Regions from separate parts of the Bacillus sp. 41-22 genome, predicted to be linked through region 3. Evidence: riboswitches for the same ligand, from Rfam matches in the RefSeq annotation. Region 3 holds a riboswitch; each other region holds the start of a gene.
The links. A riboswitch is a leader RNA that binds a small molecule or an ion and turns the genes downstream of it on or off. The one in region 3 is predicted to bind S-adenosylmethionine.
Positions count from the first base shown of each region.

Region 1 (5,894 bases), 1.2 Mb from region 3:
AACAATAATTAATAAAATAAATAACACAACTAATAAAGCGAAACCTCCACCAAAACCACAAGAACCACCGAAACTCATATTTTCTCCTCCTTTTGGTTTGAAAACTAATAGGTAGTTGATCATTTTAACTGGTTCGTATTATACAGTATGTGTATCTCCTTTTTTTGAGCATGTCTTCATAAAAATTAGTAAAAGCACTCTATTGAGAGTGCTTTAAAATGGGTACCAGAAACTTTGGAATACATTCAGCTTTAAGTAAACTGCAATAATCAAAATGATAATACCAACAAAAAGTGTGATGTAATCCTCCTTTTGTGCGTCTTTTGCATAGTACCACGTTCGTTTATCCTTTTTTCCAAAACCTCTTAAATCCATTGCATTTGAAACAGTATCAATCCTTTCTAATGAATGAATAATAAGTGGCCAAAAAATTAAAACACGGTTTTTCATACGAATCCACAAGCTCGCTTCTCCTTTTTCAAAAGGTACGCCTCTTGCTTCCTGTGCGTGTCTAATGATTATATATTCAGATTGAATGCTTGGTATATAACGTAGTGCAATATTTATTGCATATGTAATTTTATAAGGAACAGCAAATTTATTTAAGCTGCTCACAAATTCACTTGGATGAGTTGTATAAATAAAAAGAAGTGTAAATGGTAATAACGTAAAATATTTCAATGAAAGTGTAGCTGCATAAAATAAAGTTTCATATGTAATTGTTGCATAACCTATATAAAAAAAAGAGGTATACGATCCCGTTAATTCCGATCCATGGGTGGGCGTAATGAAAAGAATCATAACGGAATTTAATAAACTAAATGTAAATATAACGCTGAAAATAACTATAATTTTACGCAATTGAATTTTTGCAATTAAAAGGCCGATACATCCAACAATAAATAAAATTAGCAATATACGAAAATCAAAAAATAAAAAAGTAAGTGTCATACAAAATATAAATAAAGATAATTTAATTGCACCATCCATACGATAAAAATACGTATTATGCATATTCCTCCCTCCTATTAGCTTCAATATAAAGTTTCACAAATGTTTCTGGAGTTGGAATTCCGCTTAATTTAGCTAGTTTTATTAATGAAATCTCCCGTAGATTAGCTCTTTGTAACGTTCCTTGATCCCCTAAAACAGCAGATACAGTATTGTCCGCAATAATTTTCCCTTCATGCAGAACTACCGCTCGATCTGCATATTCTAAAGCAAGATTCATATCGTGTGTGATAATAATAAAGGATATGCCCCTTTCAGCCAGTTTTCTAATAAACGACATAAACTGTTTGTAATGGTAATAATCTTGTCCAGCTGTCGGCTCATCTAATACAATAAGTTTTGGGTTTGTTATAAGTACAGATGCAATAGTAAGCCTCTTTTTTTGTCCATAGCTTAATGCCTGAATTGGCCAGTTACGAAATGGATATAATCCACAAATTCTTAAAGCTTTTTCGACTCTTGTCTCAATCTCATCTTTAGAAACCTTTTTTAATTGTAATGAATATGAAACCTCTTCTAAAACAGTAGGCTGTGTAATCATTTGATTTGGGTTTTGCATAACGTAAGAAATAACTTCCCCGCGTTTACGAATAGACCAACAATTTATATTTTCTCCATCGAATGTTATTCTCCCATTCTTTGTTTTATTTATTCCTATAAGAGTATGAGCTAATGTCGATTTCCCTGCTCCATTATGACCCAATAAGGCTATTATTTCTCCCTCTCCTATTGAAAGGTTGATATCTTCTAAGGCTGTATGTTTGTTATTGTACGTAAATGATAAATTTTCTATCTTGCATAAAACTTTTTTAATATATTTGTTTTTTGATGAAACTTGCTTATGCATCCAGTTCTTTAATAGGCTATGAACGCCTGCATTACGAAGATTTTCAATTGGAAATACCTTAACATTATTACTATCAAAATTTAATTTCTTTAGCGCCTCTATATAAATAGGTTCTCTTAGTCCGATATTTGGTAATATATCAGAATTTAAAATACTATCCGGTGAACCAACGGCAATAACTTCTCCCTCATCTATTAAAATAATTTTATCTAAATCAAGGTTTAAAATTTCTTCTATTCGATGTTCAATAATTACAATTGTTTTATTATATTTCTCATGTATATTTTTAATGAGTTCTATTGTATTCAAACTACATGCAGGATCCAAATTAGCTAACGGTTCATCAAATAATAATATATCTGCATTCGTCGTTAGCAGACCTGCAAGAGAGACTGTCTGTTTTTGACCTCCTGATAATTCATGCGGACTTTGTGTATGAAAGTCCTGCATGCTTACCTTTTTTAAAGAATCCGTAACAATCTTTCTCATTTCTATTTGATTTACACAATCGTTTTCTAATGCAAATGCTACATCCTCTTCGACAGTAAGGCCTATAAATTGTGCATCTTGATCTTGTAATATTGTCCCTACGTGTTTACTCTGTTCAAAAACACTACCTTTTCTCGGATCCTTTCCAGCTATTAAAATGTTACCGGTACTTATCCCTTCGTAAGAAAATGGGATTAGCCCATTTATACAATGAGCTAATGTTGACTTACCTGAACCACTTCGTCCAGCGATAAGTACCTTTTCCCCAGGATATATTTGAAATGTAATATCTTTCAAAGTAGGCTGCGTAGCATGCCTATATTGAAAGGTAAATTGTTCAAAAGAAATAATTGGTTGCATGTATTCATCCCTACTTTTCAATTTTTAAATGTGTATGTTTCTTATTTGATTTCGCTAAGCCGATCGTGATTGGTAAGCCAAGAACTAAAAATACGATAACGTCTGCGATTGTTGCGCCTAGTACTTGTATAACTATTTTGTCAAACGGTTCTCCCATCACAATAATATCGAATGCTCCAGCAAATATAATAGCTATGACAATACCAATTAACCCTGCAATTGCAAAATAAGAAATATCACGGTTATTATACGTTCCATGTTTTACACTAAAACCAAATCTTTTTTGTATGAGTCCCATTGCAAAACCAATAATACCTGAACTAATAACCCATCCCCACCAAATACCCCAACCAGCGATCGTATCTGTAACGGTATGACCGATGAGTCCTATTAAAAGCCCTGCTACCGGGCCAAATAACGCTCCAAAAACTGTTAAAATAGCCAATGCGGGTTTAATAAATGTATTCGGTGCGATAGAAAATCCCCAAAGCCCTAATACCCCGTATAAAGCTGCTCCAATTCCAATAGCTACTACTAGCTTTGTCGTTAATTTATTCATTACAATTCCCCTCTCGTATTATTCAACTTTTAATACTCTATATTTATTTTGAAAATGAATTATGCATCGACACTTCCTTTCTATACAACAAAAAATGACCTCTTTAATAAGAGGTCATTTTCTTTCACGTACAAGAATCCCCTTATCTTTCAAAAGACACATAGTGTCCTCTGCGGAATTAGCACCTTCCTATGTAATTACATAGGGGTTGCTGAGGTTTCATAGGGCCGTTCCCTCTACCTCTCTGGATAAGTATGTATTTGTAATCTGTATTATGGCACTAACAATAAATAATTTCAATACTTTTCTTACTATTTTTATTTTTCGATAAATAGTTCAACTAAATCATTGTATTCTTATCGGAATTATGAAATAATAAATTCAAAATTGTTACGGGAGGAATGCATGATGAAAGTAATTGGCTTAATTGGCGGACTAAGTTGGGAATCAACATCGTTATATTATAAACATATTAATACACTAACTCTCTCTCAATATGATCAAAATGCGAAGCTTGTTTTATATAGTATGGACTTTGGTGAAGTAACTACATTATTACAAAATCATCAATATGAAGAAGTGAAAAATGAATTAGTCGCAGTAGCAAAAAAAGTAGAACACTCTGGAGCTGAATGTTTACTAATGTGTTCTAATACTGTACATCTATTTGCTGAGGAAGTAGAACAAGCAATATCAATCCCACTTCTTCATATCGGTGATGTAAGTGCTAAAGAAATGGTAGAACAGAATATAAAACGGATCGGATTATTAGGAACGAAACAAACAATGGAAGAAGATTTTTATACATCACGACTAGCAAAATATAACATTGAGACAATTATCCCAAATGACGAAGAAAGAACTTTTATCCATCACGTCATATTAAATGAATTAAGTAGAGGAATTATTTCAGAAACATCAAAAGAAAAACTAATACAAATTACCAATTCATTAATTAATAATGGGGCTGAAGGAATTCTACTTGGCTGTACGGAAATTCCTTTGCTCATTTCCCAAAATGATCTATCTGTTCCTGTTTTTGATACTGCTTATTTACATGCGAATACTGCTGTACAATTTGCTGGATAATAATATAAAAGCATACAGGTAGAGCCTCTATGCTTTTATATTATCCGAACTATTTATTTAAAAGAGCATCAATAACTGCAATGGCTCTTTTGGAACCACCACACTCTAAAAAACTTTCATTCAGTTTTCGAATGCCATGTTTATACTTTTCATTTGAAAGAACGTCTGTTACCGCCTTTTTTAAAGTTTGCACATTAACATGCTCTTTCAATAATCTATGTGCTGCCTCAAGCTCAGTTAATCTTTGCGCTATCATAGGTTGATCTTTATCATGCGGTATTATCACAAATGGGACATTATAATGGATTGCATCGTGCACACTATTCATTCCACCATGTGTAATAAAAACATCTGCTTCACTTAATATTTCTGATTGAGGTACGTAAGGGGTTATAATAAAGTTGTCTGGCGCTTGCTTAATTTTTGAAATATCATTTCTATCACCAATCGCCATTACTACAATCCCTTCGAAATTTGAAAAAGCATCAATACAAGTATTAAAAAATGGTTCGAGCCCTTCGAGAAGTGTTCCCATTGAAATATAAATAACTTTCTTTTTTGAAAGCAATTCAAGTGGAAACTTTACATTTGTTTTGCGCTTTATAATACTCGGTCCAATAAAAACATTGTTTTCTCCGAACGAATCGCTATTAGGTTGAAAATAACGACTTGTATACACGAGACTAATATCTCCCTTATTATGCATAAATTGAAGATTATTTTTGGGCTTTACTCCAAATTCATGTTCCATTTGATACAGTAACTTTTCAGAGAGTTCATCGGGTTGGAATTGTATTTCTGCATTTGGATGAAAAGGCAAGGTTTCCAATAATACTGGTGGAATTAAAAATATAGGAGAGGAAACTATGCCTGGAACTTGTAAATATTCCTTTACTAACTCTCCAGCACCAAATATATCATAAACTACGAAATCAAAATTAATGCTTTTACATAATCGTTTCGTAATTTCTAATATGTATAAAGAAGTTTGAACATGTACATGAAAGAAAGATTTTAATCCATATGAAGTTTCATTATCAATAGAAATCTCCTTTAATAAATCCGGATGAGTATGTACAATGGCTCCCAAAACTTCAAGCCTTTCCTTAAAGCTTTCCGTTGTAATATAGTGTACGTTATCACCTCTTTCAGTAAAGGCCTTTACTAAACTTAATGTAGGATTTACATGTCCCTCTGCAGGGAAATTAACTATTAAAATATTCATCACTTATTTCTCACTCCTTACAATTCAATCTTCTTATTAATCGTACTGTTATTATTACAAGCAACCTTCCCTTAATAGTCCCAATATACTTACTACTTTAGGTTGATAAATAATTATCAGACATTGAAAAAGGCATCTACATAAAATGTAGATGCCTAACTGTGATAAGGAGTGTTCTGTGAGGTTAGGATAAGCTTTTCTGCTTGTCCTATGCTATCAATATATGATTTATTTTATAAAACGTGCAAATCTAATAGAATTATTTTATCCATTTTATTTGATCAAATGGATAATATACCATTTTCACTTTACCT
Region 1 is NZ_CP084035.1:2,591,353-2,597,246, forward strand. Features, by position in the region: gene LCF45_RS13125 (YjcZ family sporulation protein) at 1-78, opposite strand, end outside; gene LCF45_RS13130 (energy-coupling factor transporter transmembrane component T family protein) at 214-1,014, opposite strand; gene LCF45_RS13135 (ABC transporter ATP-binding protein) at 1,007-2,707, opposite strand; gene LCF45_RS13140 (ECF-type riboflavin transporter substrate-binding protein) at 2,718-3,266, opposite strand; SAM riboswitch class I at 3,406-3,521, opposite strand; gene LCF45_RS13145 (aspartate/glutamate racemase family protein) at 3,672-4,355, shown strand; gene LCF45_RS13150 (macrolide family glycosyltransferase) at 4,405-5,583, opposite strand; gene lepB (signal peptidase I) at 5,840-5,894, opposite strand, start outside.
Region 1: it holds a riboswitch for S-adenosylmethionine, as region 3 does, so the genes downstream of both, LCF45_RS13140 (ECF-type riboflavin transporter substrate-binding protein) here and LCF45_RS07240 (YezD family protein) in region 3, are expected to answer to the same signal.

Region 2 (5,894 bases), 2.5 Mb from region 3:
AAAGGCTGGACTTAATGCAGATAAAGTATTAGAGAGTATTTCGACAGGAGCAGCAGGTAGCTGGTCATTAAGTAATTTAGCTCCTCGAATGTTAAAAGGAGATTTTGAACCTGGCTTTTATGTAAAGCATTTTATGAAAGATATGAAGATTGCTTTAGATGAAGCTGAAAAATTACAATTACCAGTACCGGGTTTAACCCTAGCGAAGGAATTGTATGAAGAGCTAATCGCAGATGGAAAAGAGAATAGCGGAACACAAGTATTATACAAAAAGTATATAAGGGGGTAAATGGAATGGATCTCCAAAAGTTTGACGAGATGATTGATGCTGTGCAGCGAGCAACTTGTGTACAGATTAATGATAAGCAAAAAGAAGCTTTTAAACAAAAATACGATTTTGGACCAGATTTTGAATATGGAAGAGATGAGAAAGGGCATTATGTTATCCGAAGCTCGAAAAAGATGTTAGAGGAAATGGAGTTTTATTTGGCATTGAAATATGATCGAGATGGAATTGTCCTTTATATGCATGCTGAGATTGAAGGGACATGTCATGTATCCGTTAGCTACAGTGAAGATGCACTTCATTTGCAAGAATTGTTTCAATTTCTAGAAGAAAATAAATAAAAAGTCCTCATTTGAGGACTTTTTATTTATTTAGGCAGGCATAATATTTAAGTTGGATAATTTATCCCGCTATTTGTGGGCAGTAAAACTCCCACTGATTAAAGTTTCACTTTATAGGCTGGAAGCGCGGCGGCATCGTTCAATTGGGAATGGAATAACTTGGGCAATGTGATTAGGGCCGAGCTGTTTCGCGCGAGCATGGCGTAGTATATAAAATGCGCACAGAATAGAAACAGGAATAGCACCATATAAACCGAAAAATAAAGCGCTTACACATGATGCAACAAAACCTAAAACACCAACTTCTAATTCTTCCATAATAGCTCCTAAAATGACAGGAATAGCTCCGCATGTAACTCCTAGTATAAGTGCGATAAGTAAACTCATGATTATCCCCCTCTGTTTGCAATATTCTTTTCCTTCTTATTAGTTGTAGTATATCATACGTAAAACAGAATTTTCAGAAAAATTTCAAAAAAAGTTCAATAAATGTTCAAAAAAAATTCCGAAATATACTTGATAAAGTGGAATTGTGATTCGAGATATTTGATTTAAACAAACGAAAGGGAAAAATCATTTTAGTAAATAAAAAATCAGGCTTACTTCAATGTTATGAAATAAGCCTGGTCCATAGGAGGATGTATATATGTAGAGTGAATAAAAGGTTGGAAAAGGGGTTCCAAGTTCTTTTATTCAACTAGCTACCTTAATAAATTGGAACCCAACCTTCTGTTGTAACAAAAATACGAATAGCTACAACTTGGCGATCATCTTGTAAGGTGAAATAGTGTCTTGCATTTTCAGGCACAGATATAAGATCACCAGGCTCGAGTTCAACGTCAAAGAATCGACCATCTTTTCCTTCAATAGCGAAGATGCCATGACCGCTGACAATAAAGCGAACTTCATCGTCAGTATGATGGTGTTCTTTTTGGAAATTAATTAATAACTCGTCAAGGTTAGGTGTGCTATTTGAAAGTGAAATCACATCATATGCTTTATAACCTCTGCGCTCTGAAACATCAGCAATTTCTTTTGAAAACAACGTTAATATTTCAGCTTTGTTTTCATCTGTTAAGGAGTAATTTTCTTTTAAATGAGTAGGAAGTTTAGAAATATTCCATTTCTCATATAAAACATCTTCTCCTTGTAGAAAGTTTGATACTGCTACTTCATTTTCAATACGAGTATTTTCCTCATGAATACGAATTTGCGCCATTAGAAACGCCTCCTTGAATTGATAATAATTTTATATGAAATTGGAATAAAAACTCATAAGCTTCTAATCTTTTTTTTGCATCAAAGCTATCACGGCCCCATACGGTAATGCCATGGTTTCGAATTAATACTGCTCCTGAATCTCCTTGTATATGCTTTCGGAATTTCTCTCCAAGCGTCGGGATATGAGCATCATTTTCGATAATAGGAATGTTAATCGTTGCACCTTCTTCCCAAATATCAAGAGCTTTAATAATCTCTTGATTTTGAAGGGTGACTGCATCACTATACAAATTTGTGATGACATTGTTATCAGTTGTATGAACATGAAGTACGCACCCGGCGTTCGTATTGTTATAAATATGTGTATGCAATATTGTTTCTGCCGAAGGGCGTAACTCAGTTTCTAAAACGGGAACTCCTTGATGATTTACTAATAAAAAATCATCTGGAGTGGTTTTGGTTTTATCTTTGCCACTTGCTGTAATAAGAAAAGTAAGGGGATCATGACTGACTTTTATAGAAATATTTCCACTCGTTGCTGGAAACCAATTCCGAGTTGTTAATTCTTTTTTAATTTCACTTAAGTCATACCATTGACGAAAAAGTTGTTTCATAATTTCACCTCCAACAAATGTTTTAGTTCAGCTAGAACATCGTGAAATGTTTCAAACGGTGTATAAGCAATACGATTTTCTTCACACTTTGTAATAAGGAAGTCACGGGCGAATACTTTATCTGCTTGTTTTGTTGCTTGTAAATCAGTAATAGAATCTCCAATCACAATATGAAAATCATCTTTAGAGCTTAGTTTACGAATTAATGATGATTTACAGAGACCACAACTATGCTGACATTGCTCGTCACAAGGGTGCGGCCATTTCACTTCAACAAATTCTCCTGAAAAGTCAGTTGCATTACAATAAATTTGTTCTTTAGGGATTATTTCTTGTAAGAGTGGATAGACGAAGAAATCCATTCCACCTGATATAACGTAAAAGGAAATGTTATTTTCATTAATGAATTGTATGAATTCATGAAAACCTGTACGGATTTCAGCAGTTTCTTGTAAAAACTGAATAATATCATCGTGTAGATTAATAGGTATTAATCGAAATAATTGAGAAACACCTTCTTGAATAGAAAGTTCTTGCGATAAAATTTTTTGCTTTATTTCCTCTGCTTCTGGTGGTGCGAATTTTTCCATAATGGACATGATATTATCGTTATTTGTAATCGTACCATCGAAATCACAAAATACTTGAATACTCATAATTTCACCTCATGAGAAGGATTTCCCCATATTTGTAGTGCGCTATGCAAATTTATTTCATCCACTTCATGGAGTGGTTTACCTTGTAAAGTAGCTTCAATTGCAGCACGGAAAGCTTTGCCACCACCTTGAGCTCCATTTGGATGCCCATGAATCCCGCCGCCGGCATTAATAACAACATCCTTACCAAAATCTCGTAAAATAAAGGGAACGAAACCAGGATGAATTCCAGCAGATGGAACAGAAAAACTTTTCTTGAAATAGTGGTCTTCCTCAGTTAATGCTTCTGTAATGAGAAGAGCTTCCTCTTTTTCTAATGCAACGTTGCCGTATGGTGATGGGAATAAAGAGAAATCAGCACCAGCGTAACGTAGTAATTTTCCAAGTAGTAATGGAGAAGAGAAACCGTATAGTTTCGATGATGAATATGCGCCACTTACAGCAGGGTGTGCCATAATAGGAATTGGAATTTCATCGTCTTCTACAAGTGCTTGCAGTACATCTAATCCATAAGAAAATACATTAAATAAAAGAATGTCTGCTCCAGCTATCACCGCACGTTTCGCGTTTTCTTTTAAATCATAAGTTCGACCTGTTAAGTTTACTGCGTATAAAGTTTTATGCCCGTAAGTTTCGTATACAGATTGTAAAACTTCTTTCCCAGATTCAATTCTTTTTATAAGTGGTGTTAATGAGTTTTCGAATAAAATTTCATCATCTTTTACAATATCTACGCCTCCAATTGCCTGATCGCGTAGTTGAGTTTTTAAATATCCAATATTCCGTCCTATCATCCCTTTGAAAATACTCATTAGAAGAGGTCGATCTTGAACTTGTAAAAGGTTTCGGATGCCTTCAATTCCAAATTTTGGTCCAGGGAACTGTTTCTTTAATTCGTCTGAGAATGTTAAATCAATTAGTTTAATTTCTCCATCTAACGAAAGTTTTCCAAATGTTGTTGTCAAAATGGCTGGTAAGTCAGGGCTAAAGTTCAGCGATGGATAATGAATTTTAATGAGTCCACGTGATACTTTTTTGCCGAGGTAAGAGTTAATATGTTCTTGTTCGTCTAACGCTTCAATATGAATGACATTACCTTTATGTTGTTTTAATTGTTCTTGTAATAAGTGTGGTAAATGAGTCCATGAACCAATTGTTAAACCGATTGCAATTTGTTCTGCTTTCTTTTCTAAGTTGTGAGAATCATCGTGGATTAAATATGTCGCTATAATTCCGCTCATTGTTATACCCTCCTAGTTAAATAAAAAAACCTCTCAGCTAAGGAGAGGTTTTTTTACAACCAGCTCCTTATCTGTCAGCGTAACGCTGCGAGAATTAGCACCGTGTCTACAATTGTAGATCGGTTGCCGGGTTTCGTCGGGCTCGTCCCTCCACCTGCTCTTGATAAGAAGTATTTAGAAATGTTTTAATTTTTAAGATAACTGAATTTTGTCAGATATTTTTTATGTTGTCAATGACTTTTTGAAAAAATTTAATTTATCAATTCGATTAATTGCTTCTCGTAATCTATCTTCTGTATGCAAGAGACCAACACGGACATACCCTTCGCCGTGCTCACCAAATCCAACACCAGGAGCAACTGCAACGTGTGCTTTTTCTAGTAAAATGTCAGAAAATTGCTCAGATGTATATCCTTTTGGAACAGGAAGCCATGCAAAGAATGATCCTGTTGGAATGTTTACTTTCCAACCAATTGAGTGACAAGCTGAAATAAGAGCATTTCTCCGAGATTCATAACTATTAACAAGATCTACCACACAAGACTGCGAGCCTAATAGTGCTTCGCGGGCAGCATCTTGAACTGCACCAAAAATACTAACATACATATGATCTTGCAATAGGTTAATAGTTTCGATGACACTTTCATTTCCTACTGCAAAAGCAATACGCCATCCAGCCATATTGAAAGTTTTCGATAAAGTGTAAATCTCAATACCTGTATCTTTAGCGCCGTCTGCTTGCAAGAAACTAACAGGCTTTTGACCATCGAATCCGATAGCACCGTAAGCAAAATCGTGAACAACTAATATATTATGTTTATTAGCAAAATGAATGGTTGCATCAAAAAAATCTTTTGATGCAGTAGCGCCGGTAGGGTTATTTGGATAGTTTAAAAACATTAACTTTGCTCGCTCCGCAACAGAGTCATCAATTTTTGTATAATCCGGTAAAAAATTATTTTCTGCAATAAGCGGCATTGTTTCAAATTGTGCTTTTGCTAAAGCAACTCCTGATAAATAATCTGGATAGCCTGGATCTGGAACGAGAATAGTATCACCAGGGTTTGTAAAACAAACTGGTAATTCTACTAATCCAGCCTTTCCGCCAAACAAAATAGCAACTTCAGTTTTTGGATTTACTACTACATCATATTCACGTTGATAGAATGTTGCCACGGCTTCTTTTAAGCTTTCGTGTCCGCGAAATGGCGGATATTTATGATGAATGGTCTTTTCAGCAGCATCTTGTAAAGCTTTAACGATATGCTGCGGTGTTGGTTGATCTGGATTACCTTGACCTAGATTAATAACATCGTGACCAGCTGCAACGACTTTGTTAACTTTTGCAACAAGTGAAGCGAAAAATTGTGTTGGCAATGATGTTACTATCTCAGAAGGTTGAAATAATTTCATACTTTCCACCTCTTTTGAAAGTTGTTACAATTCTAGTGACAAATGATATAATCTTTCCAGTATTTTGTAAAGAAAAAAATGAGAATGGGGCTGAAAAAATGAAAGTCGCATGTATTCAAATG
Region 2 is NZ_CP084035.1:3,915,803-3,921,696, reverse strand. Features, by position in the region: gene LCF45_RS19935 (NAD(P)-dependent oxidoreductase) at 1-289, shown strand, start outside; gene LCF45_RS19930 (DUF3909 family protein) at 295-627, shown strand; gene LCF45_RS19925 (hypothetical protein) at 739-1,014, opposite strand; gene LCF45_RS19920 (1,2-dihydroxy-3-keto-5-methylthiopentene dioxygenase) at 1,334-1,846, opposite strand; gene LCF45_RS19915 (methylthioribulose 1-phosphate dehydratase) at 1,824-2,462, opposite strand; gene LCF45_RS19910 (2-hydroxy-3-keto-5-methylthiopentenyl-1-phosphate phosphatase) at 2,459-3,118, opposite strand; gene mtnW (2,3-diketo-5-methylthiopentyl-1-phosphate enolase) at 3,115-4,359, opposite strand; SAM riboswitch class I at 4,424-4,529, opposite strand; gene LCF45_RS19900 (pyridoxal phosphate-dependent aminotransferase) at 4,582-5,772, opposite strand; gene LCF45_RS19895 (carbon-nitrogen family hydrolase) at 5,787-5,894, shown strand, end outside.
Region 2: it holds a riboswitch for S-adenosylmethionine, as region 3 does, so the genes downstream of both, mtnW (2,3-diketo-5-methylthiopentyl-1-phosphate enolase) here and LCF45_RS07240 (YezD family protein) in region 3, are expected to answer to the same signal.

Region 3 (5,894 bases):
GAAAGTGGTTTCTCTTATCAAGTAGCATATGCAAGCAAGGCGTTCTTGTGCATGGAGATGTGCCGAGTAGCTCGTGAAGAGAATATGTCTTTAGATGTTGTTTCTGGAGGAGAATTATATACTGCGCTCCAAGCTGGTTTTCCGGCATCGCGTATTCATTTTCACGGAAATAATAAAACAGAAGAAGAAATGATTATGGCTCTTCAGGCGAATATCGGTTGTTTTGTAGTAGATAATTTCTTAGAATTAGAAATTTTACATGATTTAGCAATGCAACATGGGAAATTTGTGAACATATTAATCCGTGTAACGCCTGGAGTAGAGGCACATACACACGAATATATAACAACAGGTCAAGAGGATTCGAAATTTGGATTTGGTGTTTCAAATGGTCAAGCGATGCAAGCAATTGAGCTTGCCTTGCAAAAATCAAATTATAATGTGCTAGGAATTCACTCGCACATCGGATCACAAATATTTGAAACGGCTGGATTTGTTCGAGCAATTGAAGTACTCCGCCAATTTTTAGAAGAAGTGAGAGAGCGAACACATTATGTGATGAAAGTATTAAATGTGGGCGGAGGTTTCGGTATACGTTATACGGATTCAGATACACCGTTAACACTTGAAACGTATGTGCACGCTGTAACAAGTACGATAAGAGAACAATTTACATTATGTGAATATCCGCTTCCAGAAATATGGATTGAACCAGGTCGTAGTATTGTAGGTGATGCTGGAACAACACTTTATACAGTCGGAGCGGTGAAAGAGATTCCTGGCATTCGGAAATATGTTTCAGTCGATGGTGGAATGACAGATAATTTAAGACCAGCGCTATACGGAGCCCGTTATGAGGCGATGTTGGCGAATCGAGGGAATGATGAGAATGAGGAACTCGTTTCGATTGCTGGGAAATGCTGTGAAAGTGGAGATATGCTGATTTGGGATATTAACTTACCGCAAGTTGCTTCTTCTGATTTACTAGCAATTTCTTGCACGGGGGCATATGGGTACTCGATGGCGAATAATTATAATCGTATTCGTAGACCAGCTGTCGTCTTTGCAAAAGGCGGGACGTCACAAATTGTCGTAGAACGTGAAACATATGAAAATATCATTGGGAACGATCGCATACGTATTAAAGAGCTGGTGTGAATGAGAAAGAAGGAGTTGTCTAGTAAAGGCAGCTCCTTTTAAAAAAATAAAAATAATTAAATATATCGGAAAACTAGGATTGAAAAAAATCAGAATTGTGATAAAATACAAATACAAAGCTTATCAAGAGAAGCTGAGGGAACTGGCCCTACGAAGCTCGGCAACCTGCTTATAGAAAGCAAGGTGCTAAATCCAGCAAAATGGAATCCATTTTGAAAGATAAGGTAAAATATATTACCGAACAGTCTTTTCGAAATGGGAAAGATTTTTTTTATGAATAAAAAGGGGGGCTGTTTGCGTGAGCGTACGGGAGCATTTTGATGAAGTATCTGAGAAAATTCAAGCGATGCTTGCTGATATGAAATATGGTTCCATTACAATTGTTGTGCAAGATGGAAAAGTGATTCAATTAGAAAAAAGTGAAAAGGTTCGTTTAAAGTAAAAAGCGCTGACTAGAAAAACTAGAGGCGGTTTTAATCTATTTTTAATAGGTTAAAGCCGTCTTTTTGCTTTTACAGGGGGAAAAAACATGTTGACGTACGAAACGTGGAAAGAAAATAGTGTTTCATTTTCTGAAGAAGATGAAACGAAAGGCGCGCTATCAGTATTAAGTTGGGCTTATAACGAATATAAAGATGAAATTGTATATGCATGTAGCTTTGGGGTGGAGGGAATGGTTTTATTGCATCTTATAAACCAAGTAAATCCATCTGCTAAAGTTGTATTTTTGGATACAAATGTTCATTTTCAAGAAACATACGAATTAATTAAGAAGGTACGCGAGAAATTTCCTTCATTAAATATTATAGAAAAACAGCCAGAACTTACACTCGATGAACAAGCGAAGCTTCATGGAGAGAAGTTATGGGAAAGTAATCCGAATCTTTGCTGTAGTATTAGAAAAATTTTACCGTTAGAAAAATCATTAGCAGCGGAAAAAGCGTGGATATCAGGCTTAAGAAGGGAACAATCAGAAACGCGTAAGCATACACAGTTTATAAATCAAGATCGTCGTTTTCAATCTATTAAAGTTTGTCCACTCATTCATTGGACTTGGAAAGAAGTTTGGCGATATGTATATAAACATAGTTTGCCGTATAACCCATTGCATGATGTTGGCTATCCGAGTATTGGGTGTGAGAAATGTACATTACCTGTAGGTGATGGTGGCAACTCAAGAGATGGAAGATGGGCTGGGAAAATGAAGACGGAATGTGGCCTTCACTTTCAATGAGATAGATTTTGAAATAAAGCTAAGAAGGGATATAAGAAGATGAGTACAACAAATGAATTAGTAAACCGCATTGATGAAACATATGAAATATCGAACATTGTAAAGGAAATCGAGATAGACAAAATTGCACTTAGTGATTTAGAACTTTTGGCGACAGGAGGATATAGCCCTCTTACAGGATTTTTAGGGAAGAGAGATTATGATTCAGTAGTAGAAACGCTTCGTTTAGCAAATGGTAGCGTATGGAGTATACCAATTACATTGCCGGTAACAGAGGAAGTAGCAGAGGGACTGAAAGCTGGAGAGGAAGTAAAACTTGTTAACGATGGAAATGTATATGGTGTTATTCAAATAGAAGATATTTTTGTACCTGATAAAGAAAAAGAAGCGTTACTTGTATATAAAACGACGGATGAAGCTCATCCAGGAGTAAAGAAATTATATGAACGACCAAACGTTTACGTTGGAGGAGCTATTATTCTTACAAAACGTTTTGGGAATAATCCATTTCCTTCTTATCATTTAGATCCAATTGAAACGAGAGAAGAATTTAAAAAACGCGGTTGGAAAACAGTAGTTGGATTTCAAACGAGAAACCCAGTACATCGTGCCCATGAGTATATTCAAAAATCTGCCCTTGAAATTGTAGATGGTCTCTTTTTAAATCCGCTCGTTGGGGAAACGAAGTCAGATGATATTCCTGCTGATGTAAGGATGGAAAGCTATGAAGTATTACTTCAAAACTATTATCCGAAAGATCGTGTCTTTTTAGGTGTATTTCCTGCAGCAATGCGTTATGCAGGACCAAGGGAAGCGATATTTCATGCACTAGTAAGAAAGAACTTTGGTTGTACCCACTTTATTGTAGGGCGTGATCATGCTGGGGTAGGGGACTATTACGGAACATATGAAGCGCAGGAAATCTTTACGAATTTTACAGTAGAAGAGTTAGGGATTACGCCGTTATTTTTTGAACATAGTTTTTACTGCACGAAATGTGAAGCAATGGCTTCAACGAAAACATGTCCGCATGGAAAAGAAGACCGTGTCATCTTATCGGGTACGAAAGTACGAGAAATGTTAAGGAATGGTGAGATTCCGCCAAGTACATTTAGTCGTAAAGAAGTAGTGGAAGTGCTAATTAAAGGTTTGAAAAAAGAAGTAGTAACAGAATAGGGAGAGAATAAGATGGATACGAATATTACTTGGCATACAGCTTCTGTTTCAAAAGATGAGAGAAGAGTGAAGAATGGGCATCACAGTTTTGTAGTTTGGTTTACTGGTTTATCAGCTTCGGGTAAATCTACAGTAGCGAATGCGGTTGCTCGTAAACTATTTGAAAAGAATATAGGAAATTATGTGCTAGATGGGGATAATATTCGGCACGGTTTAAATAAAGACTTAGGTTTTTCTGAAAGTGATCGTATGGAAAATATAAGACGTATTGGCGAAGTGGCGAAGCTATTTGTAGATCAAGGTACTGTTGTTCTTACAGCGTTCATTTCACCATTTCAAGTAGATCGAAAACAAGTTAGGGATTTATTAGCGGCAGATGAGTTTATAGAAGTGTTTGTAAAATGTCCAATTGAAGAGTGTGAAAAACGTGATCCAAAAGGGTTATACAAAAAAGCGAGACAAGGTGATATTAAAGAGTTTACTGGTGTTGATTCACCGTATGAGGAACCAAAACAAGCAGAATTAATTGTAGAAACGCACAAGTATTCTATTGAAGAATGTGCAGAACAAATCGTGAAATACTTACAAGAGCGTAGTTTTATATAGGGGGATAAAAGATGAGTTATGAAAAAGTGTGGGCTAATAATGAAAAATTGAATCCGTCCGAGAAAAAGAAATTAGAAAAAGATGGATTAGAAATCTTTAATGATATTCCTTACTATGCGGAGAATGGATTTGAATCTATTCCGAAAGAAGAGTGGGACGCTTTTAAATGGGCAGGATTGTATTTGCAAAGGCCAAAAGAAGCGGGCTATTTTATGATGCGTGTCAACATTCCTTCTGGAATTATTACAAATGCGCAGGCAGAGGTGCTGGCTTCCATTGCTGAAGATTATGGGCGTGATGTGTTAGATATTACGACAAGACAGGCGATTCAGTTTCATTGGTTAGAAATTGGGCAAATTCCGGATATTTTTAAGAGGTTAGTTAGAGTTGGTTTATCTTCAGCGGGGGCATGCGGTGATATTACGCGTAATATCACAGGAAATCCACTTGCTGGAATTGATGCGAATGAACTATTTGATACAACATCGATTGTTAAAGAAATATACGATTACTTCCAACATAATGAAGAGTTTTCTAATCTACCACGTAAATTCAAAATGTCTATTAGTTCTAACATTTATAATTCAGCAAATGCAGAGATTAACTGTGTGGCGTTTACACCTGCTACGAAAGAAATAAATGGTGAGGAAAAGGTTGGGTTTCATATAAAAATAGGCGGAGGATTATCAGCTCGTCCGTACTTAGCGGAAGAATTAGATGTATTCGTTTTACCAGAAGAAGTGAAGGCAGTGTCGATTGCAATTGCTACTATATTCCGTGATTTTGGATATCGTGAAAAACGCCACTTAGCACGTTTGAAATTTCTTGTCGCTGACTGGGGCGCTGAGAAATTTAAAGAGAAACTAGTAGAATACACAGGCCCATTGCAAAGTAAAGGGGAAAGTGCTCTCAAAGGCTGGAATGCAGGATACTTTTATGGCGTTCAAGATCAAAAACAAGCAGGATTAAAGTATGTCGGCTTTAATGTACCAGTAGGGCGTTTACACGCAGAGGAAATGTTTGAGATTGCAAGAATTGCAAAGAAATATGGAAACGGGCAAATTCGAACTTGTAACTCTCAAAACTTCATTATTCCGAATGTTCCGCCAGAAAATGTTGCAGGATTATTAAGTGAACCGTTGTTTGAAGCAATTTCAGCAAATCCGAAATCGTTTATCGGTCATGCGGTTTCATGTACTGGCATTGAGTATTGCAATCTTGCGTTAGTAGAAACGAAAGAAAGATTACGCAAAATCGCAGAGTACTTAGATACACAAATTGCACTCGATGTTCCAGTTCGAATTCATATGGTAGGATGCCCGAACTCATGTGGTCAACGTCAAATTGCTGATATTGGTTTGCAAGGGATAAAACTGAAAACGAAGGAAAAGGGAATCGTTGAGGCGTTTGAAATATATGTGGGCGGAACACTATTAGACGGAGGAGCATATAACGAAAAGTTAAAAGGGAAAATAGATGGAGAAGATTTGCCGGATGTTCTCGTGTCCTTTTTAAGTTATTTCCAAAAGAATAAATTACTAGCCGAAACGTTTTATGATTTCGTAGGACGTGTTGGAGTGGAAGAATTACAAATTGTACTAAATCGTGTATTAGAAGAAGTAATAGCATCTTAGGAGGGGGCAATATGGACTTATATCGATTTGAAGCTGTATTAGTAAATAGTATTGTTCCAATTGTTGTCGTTGCTCAGAGTGAAGAA
Region 3 is NZ_CP084035.1:1,412,338-1,418,231, forward strand. Features, by position in the region: gene lysA (diaminopimelate decarboxylase) at 1-1,158, shown strand, start outside; SAM riboswitch class I at 1,276-1,384, shown strand; gene LCF45_RS07240 (YezD family protein) at 1,457-1,600, shown strand; gene LCF45_RS07245 (phosphoadenylyl-sulfate reductase) at 1,688-2,392, shown strand; gene sat (sulfate adenylyltransferase) at 2,432-3,568, shown strand; gene cysC (adenylyl-sulfate kinase) at 3,581-4,174, shown strand; gene LCF45_RS07260 (nitrite/sulfite reductase) at 4,186-5,808, shown strand; gene LCF45_RS07265 (DUF3906 family protein) at 5,820-5,894, shown strand, end outside.